Regions from separate parts of the Ruegeria sp. D1(2025) genome, predicted to be linked through region 2. Evidence: riboswitches for the same ligand, from Rfam matches in the RefSeq annotation. Region 2 holds a riboswitch; each other region holds the start of a gene.
What was found. A riboswitch is a leader RNA that binds a small molecule or an ion and turns the genes downstream of it on or off. The one in region 2 is predicted to bind cobalamin.
Positions count from the first base shown of each region.

Region 1 (7,576 bases), on a different contig from region 2:
CAAGGCGGGTCAGTTTCGAAAGTATCGAAAGATTTTCTGGTTGCTGGTGTTTTAAGTGGTTTTCGAGGGGGCGAAACCGATCCCCGAACTCTGATCGGTAAGGGCCGCTGTCATAGCCTGACAGCGGCCCATATTGTTTTGCGATCCTCACCAGCTAATACGATCAGAAAAAGTCAGCCCAACGACTGGCAGTCTGACAGAGTGAACGACTTCGAAATCGCGCCGGGCAACCTGCGGTATTCGGTGAAGCCCATTGCACCATAGTAGGACAACCCCCCGACATTGGTTTCCCCAATGGTGGCATCTATCGCAGGCAAGCCGACTTCCTGCGCAGCCCGCAAAGTGGATCTGAACAAGGCCCGTCCGATTCCCTGCCGGGCCGATGACGGGTTGATATGCGTGCCAATAATGCCCCACCCCTCAGCGACCTTGTACGGATTGCCTGCAATTGCAAGCTTCAAAGACTGGAACCCCAATACTGTTCCCCCGAGGTCGATGGCGACCGAACACCGGATCTGCTGAGGGTGGCAAAGATAATGCGACAGTACAAAGGCCGCATCCGATGGCTTGCTGCGTTGTCCGGCAAGAACAAGGGCCTTCAGAACGGCGGCCAACCCCTCGGCATCGTCCGCAACGGCGGGGCGAATGGAGTGACCGCTCAATTTATGCCTGCAAGTTTTCCGTCATACACCGTGTGCATGCCGCTCTTCCAATTCACGGGCAAATTCGCTCAGGCGAATCTGAAACTGTCGGCGGAACCGCGATTGTCCCAGCTTCAGGGACTGAAGCAACAGGCGGGCCGGTAGCGACTTCGCAGCAAGCGACATTTCGACACTCAGCCGGGTTTTGCGTTGGGACAGGGCAAGAAAGTCAACCGATGTCACCCCTTTCATACCTTTGCTGGACATCTCAAAGCACATGCGGGACGGGGTATCGCAATCGGTCATCTGTATTTCGACCCGACGCGGTTTTCCCCGCAGATTGAAATCCGTCAGCCAAGTGGCACCAGTTGTTATCGGGGCCTGTTCGTTCAGTCGCCGTACTTCGACACCCCGGCGCATGGCCATCCGCTCGAACCGCTCAAAATCCGCGACCATGTCGAAAACCGCGTCAATCGGGGCCTCAATATCTTCGCGCGCTGAAAACTGCATGTCCGCCCTCGGTGCCTTTGCCTTCGTTCAGTGTCTCGTCAGTCCAGAGTGTCTGCAAGCCAGTTTTGCAGCAAGAAATGCGCAATGGCGCCTTTTCGGGCCGGCAACAAGACCGGATGCTCTCCGGAAAAAGCGCGCATCATTTCCGATTTGCTGACCCACATCGCGTCTTCGATCTCGACCGGATCAATCCTGAGTTCGCGGGACAGGGCCTCACCCGCGCAGCCGAACATCAACGAGGCCGGAAACGGCCACGGCTGGCTGGCCAGATAGTGAACGGCACCAACCGGCACGCCTGCCTCTTCCATTACTTCGCGCCGCACGGCGGCTTCCAGCGTTTCACCCGGTTCGACAAATCCCGCAAGCAGCGAGTACATGCCTTCGGGCCAACCCGGAGACCGGCCCATCAGGACCGAGTTTCCATGGGTAATCAGCATGATCACCACAGGGTCGGTGCGCGGAAAATGCTGCCCGCCACAGGTGGGGCAGCTGCGCTGCCACCCCGCCTGTGCAATTTCACTGGCAGCCCCGCAACGCGCACAGAACCGGTGCGTTTCATGCCAGCCAATAACGGCCTTGGCCGCTGCCGCAAGCTCGGCATCGCGGGCGCTCAGCCGCGTCATGATCCGGCGCAATTCGGCAAACACGTACCCGTCCGGCAGGTCCGGATGCTGCTGCTCGGACCGGTCTACAAAAGCACCGATATCCGACAAATCCTGCCCATCCGCCGACCAGTCCGATATATCCGCCGCAAAAATCGGTGCATCGTCTTCACGAAGGCCCAGAAATACCGGGCCTTCCACAACCCCTCCGGGACCTTCGCGCACCAGACTATGTGCCATCGCAACCAATCCAAGCCGGTCCAGACCTTCGCCCTGCACCAATATCTTGCCACGCCAGACCAGCAGGCATTCGGCGCGTGAATCAGTTTTCATCTGTTCCAGCCTGTCCGAATCTCCCCGGAGATGCGCTGCGCGATCCAGGCCCGAGCCGCCAAATGTCACTGACTCCGCGTTTTTCATTTAATATCCTCAGTGTGTTGCGCACAGGGCTGCCACGACTGCCGAGTTGTTGCAATGCCAATTCATGAACACCGGGACGTGGCAATGCCGCTGAATGGTCCCACCGGCGCCAAGTTATTTGCACTTACTCATTCTTTTAGTGAACATGGCTTAGATTGAATTGCCCAAAGTAGAAAATTGCACCCGACCACTGTTTCGTCTCAGCGCCAACATACTTCAGCCGGTCGCATTCGGATTTTGGCCACGACCGATCTGCACATGAATCTGACAGGGTTCGACTATCACGCGGATGAACCGGATCCGGCGCGGGGCTTCACCCGAACGGCCAGTCTGATCCGCGCTGCCAGAGAAGAAGCGCAGAAAGACGGAGCACTGGTATTCCTGTTCGACAACGGAGATGCCCTTCAGGGAACGCCGTTTGGCGATTGGGCGGCAGAGCAGACTGATGACAACCACGTGTTGATGCAGGCCTTCCGGGAACTTGGCTATGACGCAATCGGACTGGGCAACCATGATTTCGACTTTGGCCTGCCGACGCTGAATCGTATTCTGGACGGCGCACCGTGCCCGGTGATTTGCAGCAATGCCCGGCAATTGACCACCGGGGCCAAATGGAATGACCGCGCAATACTAGAACGCTCTCTTCTGGTTGACGGCGTCGAAACCCCGTTTCGTCTGGGTCTTTTGTCGATCCTGCCGCCGCAGACAGAGCAATGGAATGCGCACCGGGTACAGGATGTGGTCGTGTTCGAAGATATTCTGGAGGCCGCGCAAAAGACGGTCGAGGCCCTGCGCACGGACGGCAGCGATGTGATTGTCGCGCTGGCGCATTCGGGCCTTGGACCTTCGGAACCCGCGCGCGGATTGGAGAACGCCGTCATACCGTTGGCCGCGATCGACGGGATCGACGCCATTGTTGCAGGCCATACGCATCTCACACTTCCCGGCAAGGATCACGAAGGGCTGGATCACACGGACGCAACCCGGGGGCATGTACATGGCAAACCGGTTGTCATGCCTGGCGTCGCCGGGACGCATCTTGGCATCATCGACCTGCATGTGCAGAAAACCTCTGCCGGGCCATGGACGGTTGTCGGGCAGCAGGTCAAGCTGCCGCCTGTTCTCTCCCGGCACGGGAACGAAGCGGTTTCCGAAGACCCCGGAATGCAGCATCTGTTCAGTTACGGCCACGAAGAAACCCGTGCACTGGCCTCAAGACCCGTGGGCCACACCAGTCAAAGCCTGCACAGCTATTTCAGCTTTTGCGCACCGGATCGGGGCCTCGCTCTGGTCGCCAGCGCCCAGGCCGCAGCGCTGCGTCGTTACTTGGACGAAGACCTACGGGGGCTTCCACTGTTGTCCGCTGTTTCTCCCTGCAAGTTCGGAGGCCGCGCGGGACCGCGCTCCTACACGGATGTACCGCCCGGAAAGGTGCGTTTGCGTAATGTTTCGGATCTTCATTCTTTTCCGAATGAACTGCGCGCCGTGCTTGTAACCGGCGACATGGTCCGTGACTGGCTTGAAATGTCGGCGGGCATTTTCAATCAGGTGGATGCAGGAGCTGTCCGCACTCTGACCGATGAAACACGGGCCGGGCATAACTTCGATGTGCTGTTCGGCCTGACCTATCGGATCGATCTTTCCCAGCCGGCGCGTTTTGATTCTCACGGAATGCTGGTCAATCCCGCTGCAAACCGTGTCCGCGAGATTTTCTGCGGTGGAATCCCAATTGAACCCACCCAGAAATTCGTTGTGGCCCTGAACAGTTACCGGGCCAGCGGCGGCGGACACTTCCCAGTTGCGCATCAGGCCCGGCAGATCGATCTGCCGACCTTACCCATCAGGGACGTCCTGCGCGACTATCTTTCGGGGGGACTACCGGACGACCCGCTTGAATCTGCGCCCTTCCCCTTCAGCCTTGTCCGGCTTCCCGGGCACGCTTCGATTCTAAAAACCGGGCCGGGAGCAAGGGCGCATCTTTCCGAACTGGACGCATACGATCCGCATGTGCTGGGGCATGACCCGGAAGGCTTTCTGCGGATCAGACTGTCACTCTGACGGGTTGTCTTCCTGGCGCAACTTCCCTATATCGACGATTGAGAGGTTGGCGCGGGCGAGCGCCTCGCCAACCTGGTCAGGTCCGGAAGGAAGCAGCCACAACGAGCCCCGCTTGGGTCGATGTCCAACCTCTCACTTCATCCCGCAATCGTCACATCTTTCCGGTCGGAACGGACTTGCTGCTCCGCAGACTCGATCAGCCTCGGCCAGACCGCTTTGTTTTTGCGCGCAAAAACACCAATGTGGCCAATGGATTTCAGCCCGAAATCCTTTGGTTCAAGCACATGACGGTTGGCGTCCGGGCCGTATAGCTCGGCCAGCCTCCAGACCGCATTTTCAGGCACCATCTGGTCGTCCGAAATCGCAAACAGGTCAACCGGACCACCGGCCCGCGGCCAGGTCGCTGCGGGCAGGCTTTGGCCAATTTCAGGCAGATAGCTGTTCGGCGAGGTGCACCATTTTCGCCATTGCCAGTAGACCTTTGACGGCAGGTCCGAACCAAACCCAATGGCCTTGCCGGGCAGATACCCCAGCACATGAACTGCAAAAGGCGCATGCCCGTACCAGAAGATTCCGGCCAGCCCCCTGTAGGGCCAGGGATGATCCGACAACGTAACCAGGCCTGAACACACACAAATCATCCGGTCGATCTGATCCACATCCGATTGCAATGGCTCAAGCATACCCCCCAGCGAATGACCAATGGTCCACTGCCGCGCACTTGGGAATCGCCGTCGCATCTCGGCCCGGGCCGCGGGAATATCGATCAGCGCCCAATCGGACATGGTGACACGCGAATCCTTCAGACGCCCCGATAACGATTTTCCGAAATCGCGGTAATCATAGGTCAGACAGGCAATGCCCTGCTCTTCCGCCAGCCACCGGGCAAAATGCTGATAATAGTCCTGGGGAACGCCGGTCGCGCTGTTCAGAACAACTACGATATCAGGCGCTGCAACAGGCAGGTACAGGCGACCCGACAGCATAGCCGTCCCGGAGGGAAATCGTATGTCTTCGGTCAAGACCTGTTCCTGTATGTCCAACATATCATGCTCCGCTCTCAACTGAACAGTTCAGTTCACCTATCTGTCAGGCCAGTCGCCCGCTCAAGTCAACCCGGTGCAAACATGACCAAACGTCCGCTTTCCCGACCACGCATCGGACCAAATGCCTCGGCCCGCGCAATGCGCTTGACTCGGGGACCCGGCAACCGCTAGCGATGAGGAGATGGTTTCCGCGCCCTTTAACGGGCCGGGATGAAAAGGGAACACGGTGCGGTTCTGTCTGGCATTGCCGGAAGGAACCAAGGCCGAGACTGCCCCCGCAACTGTAAGCGGTGAGCAATGCCGAAACACCACTGGCCGAAAGGCTGGGAAGGTCGGCAAAGCGATGACCCGCAAGTCAGGAGACCTGCCATCGATACTGAAACCGAAACTCGGGCGGGGTGTCCGGGCAGGTCCTGATGGCATAGCCCCGTCACACCTGATCCTTGCCCCGCGCCGCGCGCGGAGGGCGCATTATGATCTGGAAGACAAGGACACACGAATTTTCTGCCACTGTGTGCCAGCGCACCGGCAAACCCTGTCCGGCACTGGCGCAAATGGCGCGGGCTCTGACGCGCGCCGTGGCAAGCGCCGGCCCGGCCGCAACCCCGCAATTCGCCATTGAAGGCAGCAGCGAGCTTGCCCATTGCCCCGAAGGGTGCATGGCCCGGTTCCACGCGCGGCCAGACAAAATCCGGGTGTTTTGCGGAACGAATGAGGAAACTCCGGGCGACAGGTTGGAGGATTATGCAGACATGATGTTCTGCGCAGAGTTCCGTGCGCTGCCGTCCGCAATTCTGTCGGACCCGCCCTGCGCCATGCTTGAAGCTTCGGCCCTGGCAGGTCGCCAAGTGGCGGCCCAGGCCGGACATTTGTCGGCCTAAGCTACGGGTCCGCGCTGGCCGGAATCAATTGCGTGGCCCATGCCAGTTGTGCATCTGTTTCAACCGCACAGGGCCGCACCGCCCTCAACCGTTTCAGGGCTGCACCCGGTTGCTCGCCGCATTCGACCATCAGGCGCAACACCACCATTCCGGACCGGCCACAGCCGCCCCGGCAATGCACCAGAATGCGCCCGCCCCCTGACAGGGCATGGCGGACGGCCGCGCTTACATCGGGCCAGCGCGCGGTCACGGCGTCGGGGGGTGCACCGAAATCTTCGACCGGCAGATGGACCCAGCGGCAGGCGCGCGCCTGAATGTCGGTTCCGAAGTCACGCGCGCCGTCCTGCAGCATCTCGACTTCGGTCGTCATTGAAATGACAAGACCTGGTTTCCAGTCGGAAATCGCATTCAGGTCCTGGGCATAATTACCCCCACGTCCCGGCATTGATGTCAGGGCCAGAGTACCTCCTCCGACCTGCAGCGCATGAATAATCATCTGAGACATGCAACGCGCCCTCCTTAATCGTTACGCACAAGAATCCGGTCAAAAATGCTTTCACCTTCATTTTTACGCGCATCCCGAAGCATTCCCAAATGAATTTCGCGAACCGGCTGTGGACGCAGGCGGCGGCGCACTCTACGCTGCACTTCTGATACGAATCCGACAGAGCAGAAATGACCGACACGCCAAGCCCCGCTTATCAGGTTCTTGCCCGCAAATACCGCCCGGAAACCTTTGCCGACCTGGTTGGTCAGGATGCCATGGTGCGCACCCTGAAAAACGCGTTCGAGGCAGACCGGATCGCGCAGGCCTTCATCATGACCGGCATCCGCGGCACCGGCAAAACGACGACGGCGCGGATCATCGCCAAGGGCATGAACTGCATCGGCCCCGATGGCGACGGCAAACCGACGACCGAACCCTGCGGCCAATGCGAACATTGCGTGGCGATCATGGAAGGCCGCCATGTCGACGTGATGGAGATGGACGCCGCCAGCCGCACCGGCGTCAACGACATCCGCGAGATCATAGACAGCGTCCGCTATCGTGCCGCCAGCGCACGCTACAAGATCTATATCATCGACGAGGTTCACATGCTTTCGACCAGCGCGTTCAACGCGCTGCTCAAGACGCTTGAGGAACCGCCCGAACATGTGAAATTCATCTTCGCGACCACCGAAATCCGCAAGGTTCCGGTGACGGTCCTGTCGCGCTGCCAACGCTTCGACCTGCGCCGGATCGAACCCGAGGACATGATCGGTCTTCTGAACAAGATCGCCACCGCCGAGGGCGCTCAGATCGCAGAGGACGCACTGGCGCTGATCACCCGGGCGGCCGAGGGTTCGGCGCGTGATGCAACTTCGCTGCTGGATCAGGCGATCTCGCACGGGGCCGGGGAAACCAGTGCCGATCAGGT
Region 1 covers NZ_JBQFPO010000005.1:171,072-178,647, reverse strand. Annotated here, with positions in the region: gene ACR1XU_RS13980 (N-acetyltransferase family protein) at 174-662, opposite strand; gene ACR1XU_RS13975 (SRPBCC family protein) at 684-1,151, opposite strand; gene nudC (NAD(+) diphosphatase) at 1,190-2,173, opposite strand; gene ACR1XU_RS13965 (bifunctional 2',3'-cyclic-nucleotide 2'-phosphodiesterase/3'-nucleotidase) at 2,351-4,231, shown strand; RNA gene ffs (signal recognition particle sRNA small type) at 4,271-4,369, shown strand; gene ACR1XU_RS13955 (alpha/beta hydrolase family protein) at 4,369-5,277, opposite strand; cobalamin riboswitch at 5,443-5,663, shown strand; gene ACR1XU_RS13950 (hypothetical protein) at 5,751-6,158, shown strand; gene ACR1XU_RS13945 (phosphatase domain-containing protein) at 6,160-6,663, opposite strand; gene ACR1XU_RS13940 (DNA polymerase III subunit gamma/tau) at 6,834-7,576, shown strand, end outside.
Region 1: linked by a shared signal. The riboswitch ahead of ACR1XU_RS13950 (hypothetical protein) and the one ahead of ACR1XU_RS10810 (DUF4198 domain-containing protein) in region 2 are both predicted to bind cobalamin.

Region 2 (7,576 bases):
TCTGATCCGGGATGTCCCGGGTGTTTGAATTTCCGGGGCAGTGAGAGTTATCCGGAGCGAAAGGTCAATGCGTCTAAGAAACCCGAAGTCTTGAATGTCAGGTCAAAACGGTGTGCATCCCGGTCGCCAACGTCTTGCCAGTGATGGGAAGACACCTAAGATGCCCGGCGATGTTTCAAACTGGGGGCTGTCATGCAGGACAAGCTGTTTTCTTTTCCCGACCCTGTTGCGATACCGGTTGTCGGCGAGCAGGCCGAATATCCGGTGGGCCGGATTTTTTGCGTCGGGCGGAACTATGCGGCCCATGCGGCTGAAATGGGAAATACTGTGGACCGCGAGGCGCCGTTCTATTTCACCAAGTCCGCACCAAACGCCATCCTGACCGGGGCGACCGTGCCATATCCGCCGGGCACCGAAAACTATCATCACGAAATGGAGCTGGCGATTGCGATCGGTCAGCCGGTGTTCCGCGTCAGTCGCGAGCAGGCTTTGGGCGCGGTGTTTGCCTATGGCTGCGCGCTGGACATGACCCGCCGCGACCTGCAAATCCGTGAACGGAACAAGCAGCGCCCGTGGGATCTGGGCAAGGATCTGGAAAACGGTGCCGTTTTTGCGCCGCTGACCCGGTCAGAGAACTGGTCGCCGGACGAAGACAAACGCATTCATCTGAGCGTCAACGGTGAAGTCCGGCAGGATGCGACCCTGGATGAGCTGATCTGGAAAATAGATGAGATCGTCAGCCATCTTTCAAATTACTATCACCTTCGTCCGGGCGATCTGATCATGACAGGCACCCCGGCCGGTGTTGGTGCGGTCCAGGCCGGTGATGTGATTGATGGCGGAATTGACGGTCTTGAACCGATCCACCTGACCCTGTCAAAGGCTGAATAGAGCCTATTTAGGGTCTTTCAGCCAGCCGTCGGCAAGCTCAACACGATCAAGGCCGGCAAACCTGCGCACCCGGTCCAGCTCGGCCTCCAGACGGCGGGTGCGCGCCTCTGACCAGCGCAACTTTCGCTCGGGCCAGACGGATTGTACCCGCAATTCGCCGCAATCCCTGTGGGCCTTCATGTCGATCCGGCCGATCAGCCGATCACCTTCGAGCAGGGGGAAGACATAATAGCCGTAGGTTCTTTTGGGTGCGGGCACAAACACTTCGATCCTGTAGTGAAACCCGAACAGGCGTTCGGCGCGGTTTCGATCCCGCAGCATCGGGTCAAACGGGCTGAGCACGCGAATCCTGCCCGGTGGCGCGGGCAGTTCACGGGCCTCTTCAACCAAACCCGGGCGGGAAAACACTTTCCTCTTACGCCCATCCGCGCAACTGATTTCGACTTCCTCAATTGCGCCGTTTTTCTGGGCCGCGGCGCACCAGTCTTTCGCCTCGGCCGCGCCGACCGTATCCCAGAACGCAGCTAGTTCGCCCGATGTTGCAAACCCCAACCTGTCCAGGGCGGCGTTGCACAGCCAGTCCACCGTTCCTTCGGCATCGCATGGTGCATGACCGGGGCACAGATGAGTTTCGATCACCCGTTCGGTCAGGTCGTAGCGTTTCTGAAAGCCGTCCCGGCCAATGACGGTCAGCGCGCCCGAGCGCCACAAGAACTCCAGCGCGGTTTTGGACGGGTGCCAGTCCCACCAGCCGCCCGATCCTTTCTTTTCGTCCTTTCCCACATCGGACGAGGATACCGGACCGTGATCGCGGATGTGCAGCAGAACCGAGGCGAACTGTTGTTCAAATCCATCCCGCCGCCAATTCTTCCAGCGGGCTTTCAACAAATCGGCGTCGCGCTGAAAGCGCAGGTGCCAATGCCGGTAGAACTCCATCGGAATAACGGCGGCGTCATGTGTCCAATGCTCGAACAGCGCCCTGTCCCGTTCATACAGGCGCTTCAGATGTGTGCTGCGATAGGTGGACCTGCGCGAAAACAGGATCATGTCATGGGCGCGGGCCACGGTGTTGATACTGTCCAACTGAACAAAACCAAGCCGTCGGATCAGGTCCAGAAGATCCGCGCCCTTTGCGCTGCCCGACGGGGTTTCGGACAGCAAGTGACGATCCATGAACGCCGCACGGGCTGTCCGGTTGTCCAGTTTCGGCAGTGCCAAGACTCTAACGCCGCTTCAGTGTGTCGCCGTAGCTGATTTTTGGCGTCAGTGTCACGCGGGTTTCAATCTCGGCTTCCGGGTCGGCCAGCTGTGCCGCGATGATCCCTGCGGCCTGACGGCCAATTTCCAGCCGGCAGGCATCCATGGTTGCCAGTTTGCGAGGCAGACCTTGCAGCAGTTCGACATTGTTGAACCCTGCCAGCCCGATTTGACCAGGGATGTCTATCCCCTGATCCAGCAGGTACAACAGCCCGCCAGCGCCGATCATATCATTGGAATAATACAGAAAATCCAGTTCCGGCGACCGTTCCAGCATCGCCTGCGTCATCTCGCGCCCCTTGGCCAGTGCCGACCCGCCCGAGTAGAACTCGCGGTCCTCGATCTCGATCCCGTGTTTGCCCAGAACCTCGGTAAAGCCTTCGAATCGTTTGCGCGCGCGGTGGTCCAAAGGCATCTTGGTCCCCATGAAACCGATATGCTGGTATCCGGCCTTCAGTATGGCCTGCGCCATTTCGCGGCCGGCACGGCGGTGCGAAATGCCGACCATCGCATCCACTGGTTTGCCGTCGGTATCCATGATTTCGACCACCGGAATGCCCGCGGAATCCAGCATCGCCCGGGCCGCTTCCGTGTGTTCCAGACCCGCGATGATCACGCCCGAAGGCCGCCACGAGAGCATCTCGTAAAGGACCTTTTCCTCTTTTTCCGGCAAATAATCGGTCACGCCGACCACTGGCTGCAATTCGGTGTCTTCCAGCACCTGATTGATGCCGGTCAGGACCTCGGGGAAGACCATGTTGGACAGTGACGGGATGATGACAGCGACCAGATTGACCCGGCTGGATGCCAGCGCACCCGCAATTTTGTTGGGCACGTATCCCAGCTCTTTTGCGGCGGCCAGAACCCGTGTTCGGGTCGCATCTGATACATCACCCCGATTGCGCAGGACCCTGCTGACCGTCATTTCGGATACCCCCGACGCTTCCGAGACATCGCGAAGGGTAAGCGGGCGTTTTGTTTCTGTGGTCACGAGGCACCTGCACTGTTGTTTTGCCCGATGGTAGCGTGAACACGGCGGCAAATACAACAACTCTGCTTCTGCATCGAGCGCTGGGCCGGTCGGACCTTTTGTGCATCGGAGCGACCCTACATATTTGCGGCGAGTTCAATTTTAAACGCGAGTCAACGCCCGCAGTTTCAGGCCTAAAAATCTCAAGTCCGCGAACTGAACCGACGACTATTGAACGCGGAAAGATATCTAAGAAAATACACACACTCGCGGTGGCGCATACCAAACCGCGTAGCAAGCGCGAACATGCAATTTCTGATTTCGCAAATGGCCCATGCAACGCCGCAATCAATTGTTGACCGTGTCTTACATATTCTGGCATGAACGGGCCATGTTCGGTTCCGGGGACATCCTCGGAAGCAATAGGGAATGCAGTGCGGCACATTTCGCCAACTCTGCAACTGCCCCCGCAACTGTAGGCGGCGAGCGCGGCTGATAATGCCACTGGGGTATCCCGGGAAGGTTAGTTTAGCGCTTTGACCCGCAAGTCAGGAGACCTGCCGAACATGCGCCCTTGGAAGGGGCGTTCATCATCGGCGACGGGGTGTGCGCCGGATCTGTTTGCCCGACAAGGCAGATGGCTTCGCGTTCCCCATCGTCAAAGCAGAATTGTGCCGGGGAAGGCGCGACGTGAGAAGGACTCGATTTGTGAAAAAACTGCTGGTGGCTGCAACGGCTGCTTTGGCGATGCCTGCATTGGCGCAGGCCCATTTCCTGCTGGAATATACCGACGACACGATGATCGAACGCCCCGGTGACGTTCCGGTCAAACTGGTTTTCTGGCACCCGTTTGAAGCTGGTCACGTGATGACCCTGGAAAGACCGGAAGAATTCTTTGTAATCCACAACGGTGAAAAAACCGATCTGATGGATACGCTGGAAGAAACCACTTTTGAAGGACCGGACAACATCGCCAAAGCGTTCCTGGGCTCGATTCAGGTTAAACGCTCGGGTGACTATGTGGTGGTTACAGTTCCTGCGCCTTACTACGAAGAATCAGAGGATATCTATATCCAGCAAATCACCAAGGCTTACCTCAACCGAAACGAACTGCCGACCGACTGGGATCAGCCGCAGGGGCTGGCCACCGAGATTCTGCCGCTGAACAAACCTTACAACATCATCGCCGGGTCAACCTTTACCGGTCGCGTGTTGAGCGAGGGACAGCCCGTCGCCGGCGCAGAAATCGAAATCGAGTACATCGCCGCAGCACCGGACATGACCGGCACCGGCGCGAAGGACGCCACCGTGTCCCCATTGCCGGGCGGCGCGTTGGTCGCGATTTCGGATGACAACGGATATTTCACTTTTGGTGTGCCAAAAGCCGGGTACTGGGGCTTCGCCGCTTTGGGCGTGGGTCCGGAAACCGAGCATGAAGGCAAAGAGCTGAGCCAGGATGCGGTCATCTGGATCCGCGCCTGGGATCTGGAGTAAGCCTGAATGCACGTCGTCGACGGAGCCCTTTCAAACCCTGTCGTGATCGGCGGTGCGGTCGCCGCGGCTGGCGGGATCGCATTGGGCCTGAAATCGCTGGATCTGGATCGCATTCCCACGGCGGGCGTGTTGTCGGCCAGCTTTTTTGTCGCCTCGCTGATCCATGTGCCGATTGGCCCGTCGTCTGTGCATTTGATTCTGAACGGTCTGGCCGGGCTTCTGCTCGGCTGGGCCGCCTTTCCGGCCCTTTTTGTCGGCTTGCTGCTGCAAGCCGTGTTCTTCGGTTTTGGCGGATTGACCGTGCTGGGGATCAACACGGTGAATATCGCCCTTCCGGCGGTGTTGACCTGGATGATCTTTGGTCGTCTGATCGCACGTGGCTCGCCTGTTCAGGGGGCGATCTGGGGCGGCATCGGCGGTGCGTTTTCGATCGCCGCCACGACGGCTTTTGTCGCGGTCTCGCTGGCGCTGTCCGGCGATGAGTTCCTGCCCGCTGCCAAGCTTGTCTTTTTCGCCCACATTCCCGTCATGGCTATCGAGGCCGTGCTGACAGGTTTTGCCGTTCTTCTGGCCCGCAAGGTCAAACCGGAACTTTTTGTAAAGGTTGCGTCCACATGAAACAGTTGATCCTTGTTTGTACGCTTGCTCTCGCCCCGCTCCCGGCTCTTGCGCATAAGGTTATTGCAGGCGTTTTTCCGGCAGGCGACGCAATCGAAGGCGAGCTGGGGTTTTCCAATGGCGATATGGCCGCAGACCAGGAGGTCATCGTCTATGGCCCCGACGGCTCTGAACTGGGACGCACAGTAACCGATACGGACGGTTTCTTTCTCTACAGCCCGACCAGAGCGGTGACTCATACATTCAAGGCAGATCTGGGTGCAGGGCACGTCGCCGAAGTTGCCATGTCGGCCGACGAAGTGGCAGAAATCATGGGGGTCGAAGCCGAGCTTTCTGAAACAGCCACGCCGGTTGCATCTGCGGATGGCGCGGCAGCGGTGACTGTGGCCTCGCTCTCGGATGAGGAACGCGCCGCCATCGCCAAAGCGGTGCGCGACGAAACCCGCCCACTGCGGCGCGAGATCGCCGCCTACCGCGAGCACAATGATCTGCAGAACATCTTGGGTGGTATTGGCTATATCATTGGTCTGTTCGGCATCGGCTTTTACCTGGCCGCGCGAAAAAAGATGGCCACCTGATGGCACATGCGCTGGAACCACAGGCCAAAACACTGGCCGAGGCAGGCAAAGCCGCCCATTTCGGGATGATCGGAGACTACGATCCCCGTATGCGCATCGTTTTGGCCTGCATCTTTGCCATCGTCACGGTTGCCCTCAACAGCATTCCGGCGCTGATCGGCGCTTTGTCCGTCTCGCTTGGGTTACTGGTGATGTCACGCTTGCCAGTCGGCCGGACCCTCAAGCGTATGGCCATGATGGACAGCTTCATCATCTTCATGCTGGTGTTGCTGCCATTCTCAATGCCCGGTGACGCGATGTTCACGGTTTTTGGCTTTCCGGCCAGTTGGCAGGGCCTTTGGAAAGCTGTCGAGATTGCACTGACGGCCAACGCGGTCATCCTTGCGCTGATGGTTCTGGTCGGAACGATGGAACCTGTGACGCTTGGACACGCTTTGCACAAGCTGCGCTGCCCCGAGGCGCTTGTGCACCTTTTGATGTTCACCATCCGCTACATCGAGGTGTTGCGGGAAGAATACCTGCGCCTGCGCGGCGCGATGAAGATCCGCGGATTTCGCCCCGGCACAAACTGGCACACCTACCGAAGCTTCGGGTATCTGGTCGGCATGATGCTGGTGCGCGCGATTGAACGGTCCGAGCGGATTCTGGCGGCGATGAAATGCCGGGGGTTTTCCGGGCGTCTTTTGTTGCTGCAGGACTTTAACATGACACGACGCGATCACATGTTCGCCGCGATGCTGTGCACCGTTTGCCTTGGCCTGCTGTTCCTGGATTATCTATGACGATCCTCAAGCTTGAAGACATTTGTTTTGCATATCCCGGCCAGCCACCAGTGCTGGACGGCGCTTCGCTGCAGCTTGAACCGGGGCAGCGCCTGTCGATTGCGGGCCCGAATGGCGCGGGAAAATCTACCCTGTTTCGCATCGCCCTTGGCCTGCAAACACCAAGCGCCGGGCGCGTGACCGTCCTGGGAAAGGAAAGGCGCGTCGAGGCGGATTTTCACGAAGTCCGCCGTCAGGTCGGGCTGGTTTTTCAGGATCCTGATGATCAGCTGTTTTGTCCGACAGTGGCGGAAGACATCGCATTTGGTCCTCTCAACCTCGGGCGCAGCAAGTCCGAGGCGCTGGCCATAGTCGACAGAGTGCTTTCCGATCTGGATCTGTCAAGTCTGCGTGATCGCATTACGCACAAGCTCTCTGGTGGAGAGAAGCGGCTTGTGACCCTTGCAACCGTTTTGGCGATGGAGCCCGAGGCGCTGCTTTTGGATGAGCCCACCAATGCGCTTGACGCCAAAAATGAAGCGCGACTTCTAGAGATTCTTTGTGGCCTGCCGCAGGCAATTCTGCTGGTCAGCCACGCACCATCGTTTCGGGAAGCACTGGCGCCGGATACGCTGGAACTGCGGAACGGGCGGATTGTCAGCCCAAGTGAATGATCTGTTCCCACGAGGTATGCGAACGTCCGCGACGAAGTGCCGTCGTCAGGAAGCCTGCGCGTGCACACGGTATGACCCGGGGGTCCGGCTGGTCCACTTTCGAAAGGCGCGGTGAAAATTCGCCGGAGCCGAAAATCCGGTGTCAAAGGCGATCTGTTCAATACTGAGCGTACTTTGCTGAAGCGCGCGGATGGCAATGTCGCGGCGCAGTGCATCCTTGATGTCCTGAAAAGAAGTTCCTTCTTCTTTCAAACGCCTGTTCAAGGTCCGCGGCGTCATTTTCAGGGCACGCGCTGCATCCGGAAGCTGGCAGGTTTGCCATGTTGCGCCGTA
Region 2 covers NZ_JBQFPO010000003.1:283,575-291,150, forward strand. Annotated here, with positions in the region: gene ACR1XU_RS10795 (fumarylacetoacetate hydrolase family protein) at 193-891, shown strand; gene ACR1XU_RS10800 (winged helix-turn-helix domain-containing protein) at 895-2,109, opposite strand; gene ACR1XU_RS10805 (LacI family DNA-binding transcriptional regulator) at 2,114-3,139, opposite strand; cobalamin riboswitch at 3,498-3,697, shown strand; gene ACR1XU_RS10810 (DUF4198 domain-containing protein) at 3,827-4,612, shown strand; gene cbiM (cobalt transporter CbiM) at 4,619-5,230, shown strand; gene ACR1XU_RS10820 (cobalt ABC transporter permease) at 5,227-5,808, shown strand; gene cbiQ (cobalt ECF transporter T component CbiQ) at 5,808-6,590, shown strand; gene ACR1XU_RS10830 (energy-coupling factor ABC transporter ATP-binding protein) at 6,587-7,243, shown strand; gene ACR1XU_RS10835 (AraC family transcriptional regulator) at 7,289-7,576, opposite strand, start outside.

Region 3 (7,576 bases), on a different contig from region 2:
TTGCGGTCAGGCCCAATGCGGCCTCGATCTCTTCTATGCGGCGTTGAGCGGTATCTGCTGCTGCTTCCTGTCGGGTCGTGTCCAACCGGAAAATGGCGTCACCGGCACTAACCGCATCATTGTTGGCGACATAGACCTCTGAGACGCGGCCACCGCGATCTGACAGTATGGTAACCGTGCGAAATGCGGCGGACACGTTCCGCGTTGAGGGGTGAAAATAGAAGATCACTGTGATCAGCGTAACGGCCAGTATTGCGCAAGCGGTCAAACCCCACCGCAATTCATACCAGACGTTGAACAGGGTTATTTCATGGCCCCATCTCTTGCCCTGCTTGTAGCGACGGTACAGGTAATCCGGGACAATCGTGATCAATGCAGAGAATACCAACTCAAGCATCGTGGTTCTCCGAAAGGTCCACTTCGGTCCTGAGCGGGAATATCTCGTGCAGAGGCACAGCGGCAATCAGAATGGCGGCGATCCAGAAGGCATTGTTCAGTGTGAAAAGCGAGATCAACCCAAGCACACCAACCAGTTGCATTTGAACCTTGTGCGCGCCTGCCGCCATGCGGTCGGGGATAGCCTGCACGGTAAAATACAATGCGCCGAAGCCCAGCAGGACAACGACAAGAAGAAACCCAACAACGATCAAAAAGCCGTCTGTTTCCCCCGGAGGTGTCACCCAAAACGGGAGCCGCGCCATCGCCTCATCAGAGATAGAGCTGTTCACGTGAACCTCCTGTTTCCAAATGATCCCCGGCAAGGATAAGCGATTGAAATCAAAAAAACCAATCCTGCACGAGGCAACTCTGATCAGCCCCCGGCCCGATAGCGTGAACATAATGACGGGCCAGTGCCCGATATGACGTTGGACGGAATCCAGTTCGAGGTTCTCAAGCCTCCTGAGAAAGTGGTGCGCACGTCACTTCAAGCCATTTCAAGAAAGCACCTACCTGATCGGAAATGCGCCCCTTTCGGTAGACCGCAAAGTAGCAGGCCACCCATTTCGGCGGCACGTCGATAGCTTCCAGTCTGCCTTTATCCAGGTACTTTTTGACGGTCACTAGAGGGCTTAGATGCAATCCGTAGCCTTGCAAGGCGGCGTCCAGCTCGAACTTCGATCCCCCCGGATCAACAAGCTGAAGGTCGTCGACGCGCAGGCCGAAGTCCCGGACGACACCTTCAAAGACTTGGGAACCAATGCTCTTGTCCTTTATCCACGGCACATCGGTCAGGTTTTTCGCACCCAACCTGACAAGCTCTGGTGTGCCGCATAATACGAACGGCGACTTTAGAAGCAGTTTCTGGGCCGCGCCGCTCCAAACATGGTTTGGCGGGCCTCCGCGTATCGCAATGTCAAAAGCTTCGAGATCGACGTCCCACGAATTTCCTTCCGCAGCGAAGGACACCTGGATGCCGGGGTGTTCCGCCCAGAAGCCGCCAAGACGTGGCATGATGACCGCGTCGACAAATCGGACAGTCGTAGACACACTCACACCGCGAGCGGCCTCCTGAGCCGTCACATCATCAATGCCTTTTGCGATCTGCTCGAATGCGTCGTTGAGCGTGCTGGCCAGCGTCCGACCGGCCTCGATCAAAGCAAGTCCACGTCCCTCTCGGCGCACAAGTGGAATCCCCAGATCAGCCTCAAGCTTTCGCACCTGTTGGGCAATTGCGGCAGTGGTTACGTTCAGTGAACGCGCCGCAGCAGAATAGCCGCCTAAACGGCCGGTCGCCTCAAACGCCCTGAGGGTCGAAAGCGGCGGCAACTTATGCCAGTCAATAAGGTTCATTCAGTAGAAATACTTAATGATTGCTATTTTTTCCTGCCTCGCAAGGTACACCAAACGTAACTATTGTCGAGAAATACACCCGATACGAGTTGAACAATCAGTGGTGTAGCTATCTGAAATTGCGATTGCCCTAAAAGCCTGTCGAATTGCGTTGCAATGCGATCGTCCTGCAATGCGTTTTGCGTTGACAGGCGGGTTTGAACAACCGGCAAGGTCCAATCGCCGCAAATGCTTGGAGGCCGATATGACTATCAGGATAAACATGCTTTTTACTGGAATAGGGTTGGCCATCGCGGCACCGGCGCTGCCCGACACCAAAGCCGAGACTCCGCAAGCCGCACACGTAGCGTATCTTGCAGCGATCAACTCGAACAAACTGGATCAATTCCTTGAGACGGTCACTGATGACGTGGTCTTCATCGCTCCTGGCGCGCCTGTCATGGAAGGCAAAGCCAAGGTCGGGCCCTGGGTGCGCGGGTATTTCGACGCCGTTCACACCAGTTGGAAAAAGCAATCGCTGGAATTTGTTGTGGCGGCGGACTGGGCGTTTGAGCGTTATGAGTTTACCGCCACCGATGTTCCGCGTGACCCGGGCCCTGCCACTGTTTCCACCGGCCATGGCATCAATATCTACCATCTCGAAGATGACGGAACATGGCGCGTGGCGCGGGATATCTGGTCCAACGCGAATACCTTCAGCGCCGGCAGATCAATAGCGCCCGCGTGTTCGGGGCGTGCCGAACCTTGCTGATCAAAAGCTTTGATTGGTTGGCACGCCGCCCAAATGGCTTGGACACATACCGGATCGGCCGCTTATTACCGGGTTCCGTCCTCGGCCAACTACATTGGCCTCCGGACGGAACCAGGCAAGTACTTTTCTCGGCAACCGAAAGGCCCAACCCGCAGATCGGGCATTAGCGAATTACTGGGCCACAACTTCCTTGCAGCTGCCTTTGCCCCATCCGGATTTGCTGCCCGAAGCCGAATAGTCAAACGTGCCAGTCTTGAGATTCACGTTGTAATTCAGGGTAAAGCCGTCACCGATATACAGGTAAGTCAGGGTGTCGAGGCCGGGATACACCTCAGCCTTATTGTCGATATCACCAATGGTAATATGCCCTTTGTTCTGGCCTTCGTATTTGACCAGCTTGGCCGCCATTTCCGGATATTTTGCATCCGGCGCTTCACACTCGAACGCCCGGTCTTCCGCAACTGCAGCGACGGGTAAGAACACAAGAAAAGCTGCTAACTTTTTCATTTTTTGTTTCCTGGCATATTCTGTTCGCCGACGCCCGCTAAGGACAGTTTGAGGCATAATTTTGCAAAAATTCTGGCTACTCTGTGCACGGCAAGACGGCCATCAGATTTGATCTCGAAGCGGTCGTTTTTGCCGGGTCTTGCGCGAATACTGAAATGGAGTATCTCGAGCCGGTCGGAACGGCGGTTACTTAATCAACGAAACCCCAATCCCTCGGTTTAGCGATGCTCGGAGATGACGGTCGATTGGTCGCCGCAACGTCCACACACGGCCTGCCCCAGTCGCTCTGAAGCCGAATCTGCCCCGCCCGTCCGGGTCCCGCCGACCCCTTCCAAAGCCAGCGAAGATCAGACGGACCCCCTCAATCACGCAGGTTTTCCGGCGCAGCAAGCGCCCGGCGATGCCGCTGAGTGACCACCTCAGGTCGCTTTTTCCTTCCGGCGGCAAAGCCGCGCATCCTGAAGCTTGACAAGTCCCCCGCCTGTGCCGCATGTCCGACCCGTTGGTGTCCATCCCTGGATGGATGAAAAGGGAATGCGTCAGCGGTTTTTCCGTCAAACGCAGCCGCCCCCGCGACCGTGACCGGAGAGGGTGCCCATAGCCACTGGCCGAAAGGCCGGGAAGGCGGGACATCTGCCAGAGCAAGCCTCTGACATCCGCAAGCCGGGAGACCTGCCAGCACCCGAAGAAGAAACCGGGCGGGGTGTTCCGGTGTCGGGTCCATGTGCAGACGCGTGGCCCGCATGAAACCCCGTCCCCCGCGAAGAGGATTTGGGGGGATGAGAGACATGACCGAGACCGCACCAGTCGAGTTGCTGGTCTGTACCACGTGCCGCCGTGGACTGCCCGTCGAGGATGATGAAAAACGCCCCGGCACATTGCTGCACAAAGCGCTGCAACAGGCCGACCTGCCCGAAGGCATCACGCTGAAACCCGTCGAATGCCTGTCGAACTGCGATCAGGGCTGCTCGATCGTGCTGCGCGGTGGACCGGGTCGCTGGACCTTTGTCTATGAGAACCTGAACGAAGCCGAACACGTTGACGTCATTGTCGACGGTGCGACCAAATATCTGGCGACCGAGGACGGCTTGGTCAAATGGCGCGAGCGCCCCGAACATTTCCGCAAAAACTGCGCCTCCCGCATTCCCCCGATTGGAGCCCTGAAATGAGCACTCTTGAGAAATTACCCGTCACTGTGATCACCGGCTTTCTGGGCTCGGGGAAGACAACGCTGGTCAAGCACCTGATGCAGAACCCGCAGGGCAAACGTCTGGCGGTCGTGGTCAATGAATTCGGCGACGTGGGCGTCGATGGCGATATTCTGAAATCCTGCGCCATTCCCGATTGTCCGGCAGAGAACATCATGGAACTGGCAAACGGCTGCATCTGCTGCACCGTGGCCGATGATTTCATTCCGACCATCGAGGCGTTGATGGCGCTGGACCCGCGCCCCGATCACATTCTGATCGAAACCTCCGGCCTCGCCCTGCCCAAGCCGCTGCTGAAAGCCTTTGACTGGCCCGATATCCGCTCGAAAATCACTGTGGACGGCGTGATCGCTCTGGCCGATGCCGAGGCGGTCGCGGCAGGTCGCTTCGCTCCGAATGTCGAAGCCGTGGACGCCCAGCGTCTGGCCGATGACTCGATCGACCACGAAACGCCTCTGTCCGAGGTGTTCGAGGATCAGATATCCTGCGCCGATATCATCCTGCTGACCAAGCCCGATCTGGCCGGGCCAGCGGGTGTTGCCAAAGCCAAAGAGGTCATCGCAGCTGAGGCCCCGCGCCGGCTGCCCGTCGTAGAGGTTGCCGAAGGCGTCGTAGACGTCCGCGTCGTGCTCGGTCTGGAAGCTGCAGCCGAGGATGACATGGACGCGCGTCCGTCGCATCACGACGGTCACCACGACCACGAACATGACGATTTCGAAAGCATCATCGTCGAACTGCCGGAGCAAAGTGACCCACTCGATCTGGTTGCCAAGATCGAACGTCTGGCCAGGGAACTGAACATCCTGCGCGTCAAGGGGTATGCGGCAGTTGCCGGCAAACCGATGCGTCTGCTGGTTCAGGCTGTCGGTGCCCGGGTGCGTCATCAGTACGACCGCCCCTGGGAACCCGGCGAGGAGCGCCGCTCGCGTCTTGTGGTCATTGCCGAGCACGACGACATCAAAGAGGCCGAAATCCGGGATATCCTCGTGGGTGTGACCGAGGCCGCCGAGTAAGCCATGCACGTCGTCTTCCGCGAAAGCCACGGGCTTGAAGAAACCGAGACCCCGACCGATCTGGGCCAGAGCCCGGCGGATCTGGTGATGTTGTCCTTTTCGGACAGCGATCTCGGTGCTTTCGCGGCAGGCTGGCATCGCGGCGGTGGGCCGGAAGGGCGAATGCCGACGATGCGGTTGGCCAATCTGACGGCGCTGAAGCACCCTCTGTCCGTTGACACATATGTGGAACAGACGCTTGACGGTGCAAAAGGTATCCTGATCCGCCTGATTGGTGGGGTGCCTTACTGGTCCTACGGGCTGCAGCAGGTTCTTGCGCTGGCGCAGGCCAAAGGCATCGCGCTGGCGGTTCTGCCCGCCGACGGGCGCGAGGATACCCGGCTGGACGACTATTCCACCCTGCCCGTCTCGACCCTGCGGCGGCTGGCACATCTGTGCGACACCGGCGGCGAGGTCGCGGCGCAGGCCGCTTTGGCGCAGATGGCCTTGGCGGCGGGGCTTTACGCCGGACCGGTGTTGGGGGCCAAAACCCTTCCCGAATGCGGTGTTTGGTGCCCTGTCCGCGGCGTAACCCCGGTCGAAGCCGCATTTACGAACGATGCGAAACGCATCATCGTCACTTTCTATCGCGCCTACCTGACCTCCGCCGACACCGCCCCGGTCGCCGCCCTGATCCACAGCCTGCGTGCGCGTGGGTTCGAGGCAATGGGCATGTTCGCCCCTTCTCTCAAAGCACCCGCCGCCGCCGATTGGATGCGCCGAAACATCGTTGCACTGGAACCTTCGGCGATCATCAATGCCACGTCCTTCTCCGGCAAAGGCGCGTCGGGAACCTCTCCGCTTGACGCGGCGGGTGTGCCGGTTTTCCAGGTCGCTCTGGCAACTTCACGCCGCAAAGCGTGGGCCGAGGCCGAACGCGGTCTTTCCCCCGCCGACCTTGCCATGCACGTCGTGCTGCCCGAAGTGGATGGGCGGATCTCGGCGGGCATCGCTTCATTCAAGGAACCGGGCAAACGCGATCCGCACCTGGAGTATTCCCGCTTTGCCCACCGCGCTGAACCTGAACGGATCGAAGCGATCATTGATCGTGTAACCGGCTGGCTGAATCTGAACGACCGGCCCAAAGCGGAACAGGTGCCGGTTCTGGTCCTGTCCACCTATCCCGGCAAGGACTGGCAGATGGCCCATGCGGTGGGCCTTGATGCGCTGGCGTCAGCCGAAGCGATGCTGTCAGATTTGCAATGCGCCGGGTACGACACAGCCCCTGCCGAACCGATCGCCGACACATTGCTGGGCGCCCGGATTGCCTGGTCGGTCGAAGATTACCTGGCCGCGCTTGCACACTTGCCAGATCAACTGAATACGGACCTGCAAACAGTCTGGGGCAAGCCCGAGGATGATCCGACCTTTGTTGATGGCGCGTTTCATTTTACCGCGCTGCACCGGGGCAAGGCGCTGGTCGCGCTGCAACCCGAACGTGGCACGCCTGAACTGCGCGATGACGACTATCACGACCTTTCGCGCACACCGCGTCACAGCTATGTCGCGTTTTACCTTTGGCTGCGCAAAAGCCTGCACGCCGACGCACTGATCCATATTGGCGCCCATGGCACTCTGGAATGGCTGCCGGGAAAATCCGTTGCCCTGTCCGCCGAGTGCTGGCCTGAGGCGCTGATCCGTGATTTGCCGGTGATCTACCCCTTCATTGTCAACGACCCAGGCGAAGCCGCACAGGCCAAGCGCCGGATCGGGGCCGTCACGCTGGGTCACATCCCGCCCCCGATGAAGGAGAGCGGCACGCCGGACAGAATGGTTCGGCTTGAATCGCTGCTGGACGAATTCTCGAACGCAGACGGGCTTGACCCAAAACGACGCGACCGCTTGCAGGAAGATATCCGGCAGGAAGCGCAGGCCATCGGTCTGGAAAGCGATCTTGGTCTTGACCAGGCCACCTGTATCGCCGAGGCAATCACCCGCATCGACCGCTTTGTCTGCGACATCAAGGAAAGCCAGTTTGGCGACGGATTGCACATCTTTGGCCGCGTGCCTGAAGTGACCGGCAATTTCGACCCCGCGCCATCTGCACACGCCGAACGCGCCGCCTTGCTGGACGCGCTGGCCGGAAAGCGAATTGAGGCTGGACCGTCCGGCTCGCCCTATCGCGGGCGGTCGGATGTGCTGCCCACTGGGCGGAACCTCTTCACCACTGATCCCCGGTCGGTCCCGACCCGCGCGGCTTATTCACAAGGCGTGAAACTGGCCGAGGAACTGGTTCGGCGGCACCTGCAGGAGGAAGGCGATTATCC
Region 3 covers NZ_JBQFPO010000011.1:30,602-38,177, forward strand. Annotated here, with positions in the region: gene ACR1XU_RS19520 (HlyD family secretion protein) at 1-397, opposite strand, end outside; gene ACR1XU_RS19525 (hypothetical protein) at 390-728, opposite strand; gene ACR1XU_RS19530 (LysR substrate-binding domain-containing protein) at 892-1,791, opposite strand; gene ACR1XU_RS19535 (YybH family protein) at 2,036-2,542, shown strand; gene ACR1XU_RS19540 (hypothetical protein) at 2,714-3,049, opposite strand; cobalamin riboswitch at 3,536-3,743, shown strand; gene ACR1XU_RS19545 (DUF1636 domain-containing protein) at 3,838-4,218, shown strand; gene cobW (cobalamin biosynthesis protein CobW) at 4,215-5,270, shown strand; gene cobN (cobaltochelatase subunit CobN) at 5,274-7,576, shown strand, end outside.
Region 3: linked by a shared signal. The riboswitch ahead of ACR1XU_RS19545 (DUF1636 domain-containing protein) and the one ahead of ACR1XU_RS10810 (DUF4198 domain-containing protein) in region 2 are both predicted to bind cobalamin.